One region of the Terrisporobacter muris genome, then DNA from elsewhere that is predicted to be linked to it. Evidence: riboswitches for the same ligand, from Rfam matches in the RefSeq annotation. Region 1 holds a riboswitch; the other holds the start of a gene.
The links. A riboswitch is a leader RNA that binds a small molecule or an ion and turns the genes downstream of it on or off. The one in region 1 is predicted to bind glycine.

Region 1 (3,221 bases):
TTTTAATTTCATTGAAATCTCTCCTTTTTTATTTTTTATACTATATATACAAAAGTTAAGTTCTATTTTGGGTCCCTTTTTTGTAAAAATATAAAAATTTTTTAAAAAAGTTTTTACTTTTTCAATAAAATCTACTATATTAACCTATTTTTTCACTATCTAATTTAGTTTTTCTATCTAAATATTCTAAGTATAATTTAGTTTCTGATATAATCACTGGAGATAGAGCAAGTAATGCGATTAAATTTGGTAAAGCCATAAGACCATTTACTATATCAGCTATAATCCATACCATTTCCAGTTTTAAAAATGCACCAAGTAATACCATAAGCACAAATAAAGTTCTAAATAAATTTATCTTTTTAACACCAAATAAAAATTCAAAACATCTTTCTCCGTAATAACTCCACCCAAGAATGGTTGTAAATGCAAATAGACTTAAACTTATTGTTAAAAATATTGGTCCTAAATTAGGAAGCACTGATGCAAAAGCCGATTGAGTCATTATAGCTCCATTTAAATCACTTTGCCACACACCTGAAATTATTAAAGACATTCCTGTTAATGTACAAATTATTATACTATCTATAAAAGTACCTGTCATTGATATAAGCCCTTGTTCTGCTGGCCAATTAGTTTTTGCTGCAGCTGCTGCAATTGGAGCACTACCAAGACCTGACTCATTTGAAAATACACCACGAGCTATACCATTTCTAATAGCCATAGATACTGTTGCCCCCATAAACCCTCCTGCTGCAGCCTGACCTGTAAAAGCACTTTTAAATATTAAAATAAAAGTTTCTGGTATTAATTCATAAGATTTTCCTAAAATGGTAAAACATATTAATATATATACTACTGTCATAAAAGGAACTATCTTTGTTGCAACATTCGATATACTTTGAAGACCTCCAAATACTACTAGAGCAACGCAAATAGCTAATATTATACCTGTTACTTTTGGATCTATATTGAAAGAACCTTGCACTGCATCTGTAATTGAATTAACTTGTGAAAAAGTACCTATTCCTAAAAGTGCCACTAATATACCACTTATAGCAAAGAACGATGCTAAAGGTCTCCATTTTTCACCCATACCATTTACTATGTAGTACATTGGTCCACCAGATACTTGACCATTTTCATCCTTAGTTCTAAATTTTATAGCAAGTAAACCTTCTGAGTATTTAGTCGCCATTCCAAAAAATGCTGCAAGCCACATCCAAAATAACGCTCCTGGTCCCCCAGCTTTAATCGCTGTGGCAACCCCTACTATATTACCTGTTCCTATTGTTGCTGCAAGAGCTGTACATAATGCTCCAAAACTTGAAATATCACCACTACCATCATTTTCAGCTTTAAAAATTAATTTTAATGCCTTAGGTAATTTTACAATTTGTATTAGTCCCAGTCTTATAGTAAGGTAAATACCTGTACCTACTAATAAAATTAATAATGGTGGCCCCCATATAAAACTGTCCACTTGGTTTAATAAGTTAAGAAAATCCATAAAAAACACTCCTTTTGTAATTAAATAATTAAGTACAAAATCATATAATCCTTTATGAATAAAGACAAGAATAGATTGCATTCTGCATACAATAATTATATGCAGTTTACTAAAAATATAATAATTACGAATATGTATAAAATATAAATTCCTTACAATTAAAAAATACTAAATCTTAAAGATGATTTAGTATAGGATTTCATACATATCAAAGAAAAGCATAAATATGCTTTATATATATTCTCTGTCCTTTTGCCTGAGAGATTGAGCAATTAAGCCTTGCCCCTTCGGCGCCCTTCACGGGTCTCTCCAGAGTTTCCTATTCTTTACAGTCCCACTTTGTAAGTACCTGAGAGTATGACTCCTTCGGTGTGTCCTAAGACAACTCTTCTGTAAAGCTTCATCAGATTATTGACTTGTTAACTTGTAACAATAATAATATATTATCTTCCAATACTTGTCAAATGCTTAATATAAATTTTTATATAAAATTTTTTTGTATACTTAGGCTAAAAAAGATACCACTTTTTCATAATCATCAATATTTATATTTAATGATTGTCCCAACCCTATAACTGCCAAAATCAAACTGTCTATTTCAGACTTATTTACTTTTTCCATATGTTTTTACATAGAATCCTTTGTATCTTTACTTGATTTGTCTAAAACTTATAAATTACTTTTAAATCAATTTAATTTTATGCGCTATTTCTCATCTATATAATTATAAAAAAATATGGGTTATAAAATAACCCATATTTCATTAGTTTACTTCTATTCTATTTTCTTTATATTTTATTGATTGATAAAATGTATACACTATTAGTCCTTGTGTAATCATTCCACTTACTACCCATACAAAACTGCCAATCATTGGTAAAAGGCTTAGTAGTCTTACAATTAGTATTCCCACTAAAAGTTGTAAATACGGATTTTTCTTCTTAAGCATAAATCTTCCAAGTACTATTCCCATAATTACTGGTGATAAGTAAACTACTATGAAATACATAATTAACGATAAAATTCCAAGAGGCAATGCTATTACAGTAATGAATAATAATAAACTAACTATTGGCACTAATATAAATGATGCCATTCCTCCAAAAACTATTGGAAGTGGCTGTTTAACTAATAAATCATCACTACTTATAAAGAACTTTTTAAATAAGGAATATAAAACTATTCCAAGTACTAATGATGCTACAATGGATATAATAGTTCCAAAACCTACTAAGGCTTTTAATTCATTTTCATTAGTCGAATTTTCTATTTTAGTATATTGTATGTCATCCATAGTTACATTTGAGTTGACAATTGGCTCTTTAGATGAATATACTTTTATATTGCCTGTAATCTCTCCATTATCAGCTATAATCAATTCATCACAAGTGACATTAACATCACCATCGATTTTACCATTAATTATTATTGTATTTCCTGTGGCATAAAACCCTTTACAACTACCTTTAAAATTAATATTTTCTGCTGAAATATAAACAGCTTTTGCAGTAGTCTTCTCACCTATATTGATATTTTGACCAAAGGATGTAATATTTTTTACATTCTTACTATTAATATTTAAAGTTTGTGCACCACATCTTATATTTCCCTTTAACTCATCTGATGTTATATCTATCTTCTCACCAAGAGCTATAACATCGCCGTCTACATTATCTTTCACAGAAAGTGATTTTCCTGCGGAATAAATATC
Region 2 (3,221 bases), on a different contig from region 1:
AGGAGTTGAAAGCTGATGGTGTTGACGCTGTAATTCTAACTAGTACGTGAGGCACTTGTACTCGTTGCGGTGCAACGATGGTAAAAGAAATAGAAAGAGCTGGAATACCAGTAGTACACATGTGTACAGTAGTACCTATTTCTTTGACAGTTGGAGCTAATAGAATAGTACCAACAATAGCAATACCTCATCCTCTTGGAAACCCAGCATTACCATTAGAAGAAGAACAAAAAATAAGAAGAAATCTTGTAACAAAAGCTTTTAAAGCATTACAAACTGAAATAGAAGATCAAACTGTATTTGAATAAAATGTAGATCAGGAGGTATTTCTAATGAGTATATTAGAAAAAAAGAAAGTCATCATAATTGGTGACAGAGATGGTATTCCTGGTCCAGCAATAGAAGAGTGTGTAAAAACTGCAGGTGGAGAGGTTGTATTCTCTTCAACTGAATGTTTTGTCTGAACTGCTGCTGGAGCAATGGACTTAGAAAATCAAAAAAGAGTAAAGGAATTTGCAGAAGAATTCGGCTGTGAAAATGTTGTAGTTTTATTAGGTGCAGCTGAAGGTGAAGCAGCAGGTCTTGCTGCTGAAACAGTTACTGCAGGTGACCCAACATATGCAGGTCCATTGACAGGAGTCCAGTTAGGACTTCAAGTATATCATGCTTGTGAGGCACAAGTAAAAGACGAATTTGACTCAGGTGTATATGATGAACAAATAGGAATGATGGAAATGGTACTTGATGTTGATGATATAGTTAATGAAATGGCTACTATTAGAGAACAATATTGTAAATACTAAAAACTTATAACTAGTTATCCTTAATATAATATGTGAAAAGTGATGAGTATGGTAAAAATAAAAACATAAAAAAACATGAAAAAACATAAAAAAACTTGTTGCTTATTATAGATAAAGTTAATTATAATCTAATTAATATAGAAAAAATCTATAAAATTAATAAAAAATTAAAATGACAGAATAATAAGATAATTATTATATTAAGGATGACTATTACGGGAGAGACTTGTAATAAGCGCCGAAGGAATAAGCCAATATAAAGCGAATGTTGGGGATACTCTCAGGCAAAAGGACCGTAGTACGACTTAACTCTGGAAAGCATGATATCTTAAGTTTTATCATTAGATATATGTGCACCGAAGGGGCAACTCTACATATTAGGGGAAAACTCTCAGGTTAAATACAGAGCAGAAAGCTAGGGTAGCTTTCTGCTATTTTTATTGCCAAAAAGAAATATTCTGGGGGGATAAATATATGATAATAACTAATAACAACAAGGTACATGAAAAATATAAAAATGATTATAAAATCTATTATAAAGAATGTTCCTTTAGAGAAATCTTACTTTATGTAAGAGACAGAGTGCATGAAGGATATGTACTTTTGACTCATCCACTATCTAGTAGCATAAAACCAAATGAAACTCCATATAAGTCAGTCTTAATATCTGATTATAAAAAATCCCTAGATTACAAATCTTTAATGATTATTGAAAATGCAATTATAACTTATGATAAATTTAAAAAAGATAAAGATTACACTATTGAATTAACAGATAGAATAATTGAAGATTTTAAAATTGTAGATTTATCAATAATTCAAAACGCTCTTTCTTAAAGATTGTGTATTTAGAAGTAAGTGCAATATATTTAGTAGAATTGATTATTCCATAGAAATACTAATATGTTTTAATAGCACTTAGAGTGCTTTTAAATAAATACCTAGCTCAAGTAATAAAATTTATGGAGGTGATTTTTTTGAAATTAGAATTAGGATATGTAAAAATTAAGGACATATGTTTTTCTGATGTTTCAAAAGTGGAAGATGGAGTTATTTATGTTAATAAGCAAGAATTAATTGACTTGTTAATGGAAGATGAAAATATTAAGTCAGTTGACTTAGAAATAGCAAAACCAGGCGATAGTACTCGTATTATGCCAGTTAAAGATGTTATAGAACCAAGAGTTAAAGTTGAAGGACAAGGTGGAATTTTCCCAGGTATGATAAACAAGGTTACAACAGTTGGCTCGGGTAAAACTAATGTACTTAAAGGTTCTGCTGTAGTTACAACAGGAAAGATAGTAGGTTTCCAAGAAGGAATAATAGATATGAGTGGTGAGGGTTCTAAATATACACCTTTCTCTCAATTAAACAACTTGGTAGTAGTTTGTGAACCAGCAGATGGTTTAAAACAACATAATCACGAAGAAGCTGTAAGATATGCTGGATATAAAGCGGCTATATACTTAGGTGAGTTAGCTAAAGATATAACTCCAGATGAAGTTGAAGTTTATGAAACAGATTCAATAATAGAAGGATACAAAAAATACCCAGAACTACCAAGAGTAGCTTATGTGTATATGCTTCAAACTCAAGGATTATTACATGATACTTATGTTTATGGAGTAGATGCTAAGAAAACGATATCTACCTTGATAAATCCAACAGAAATAATGGATGGTGCAGTAGTAAGTGGTAACTGTGTTTCTGCATGTGACAAAAACACAACTTATCATCATTTAAATAACCCAGTTATACATGATTTATTTGAAAAGCATGGTAAAGAGTTAAACTTTGTTGGGGTAATTCTAACCAATGAAAACGTTTACCTTGCTGATAAGGAAAGATCTTCTAACTGGAGTGCAAAATTAGCAGAGTTTTTAGGACTTGATGGGGTTGTTATAACTCAAGAAGGATTTGGTAACCCAGATACAGACTTAATAATGAACTGTAAAAAGATAGAGGAAAAAGGTATAAAAACAGTTATAGTTACTGATGAATATGCAGGTAGAGATGGAAAATCTCAATCATTAGCTGATGCTGATCCTCTTGCAAATGCAGTTGTTACAGGTGGAAATGCAAATATGGTAGTTACTCTTCCTCCAATGGATAAAGTAATTGGATATGCTGAGGTAGCTGATGTTATAGCTGGTGGATTTGATGGAAGTTTACAACCAGATGGTTCAATAGTTGCAGAGCTTCAAGTAATAACTGGAGCTACTAATGAACTTGGATTTAATAAATTAAGTGCTAGATAGTTGAAAGGGGGGTTGAAGATGATAAAAGTTGTTCAATATATAAATCAATTTTTCGCACAAATAGGTGGGGAAGAAATGGCTCATGTTAAACCTGAGGTTAGAGAGGGAATAGTGGGGCCAGGTGTTGCTTTCAATGCAGCATTTAAAGGAGAAGCAGAAA

Region 2: it holds a riboswitch for glycine, as region 1 does, so the genes downstream of both, NSA58_RS05385 (GrdX family protein) here and NSA58_RS11870 (alanine/glycine:cation symporter family protein) in region 1, are expected to answer to the same signal.

The regions. Positions count from the first base shown of each region.
Region 1 covers NZ_JANKBY010000149.1:4,238-7,458, reverse strand. Annotated here, with positions in the region: gene NSA58_RS11875 (PepSY domain-containing protein) at 1-12, opposite strand, end outside; gene NSA58_RS11870 (alanine/glycine:cation symporter family protein) at 140-1,510, opposite strand; glycine riboswitch at 1,745-1,833, opposite strand; gene NSA58_RS11865 (bactofilin family protein) at 2,274-3,221, opposite strand, start outside.
Region 2 covers NZ_JANKBY010000041.1:12,587-15,807, reverse strand. Annotated here, with positions in the region: gene grdB (glycine reductase complex selenoprotein B) at 1-308, shown strand, start outside; gene grdA (glycine/sarcosine/betaine reductase complex selenoprotein A) at 333-803, shown strand; glycine riboswitch at 1,010-1,109, shown strand; gene NSA58_RS05385 (GrdX family protein) at 1,278-1,640, shown strand; gene NSA58_RS05380 (glycine/sarcosine/betaine reductase component B subunit) at 1,781-3,061, shown strand; gene grdB (glycine reductase complex selenoprotein B) at 3,080-3,221, shown strand, end outside.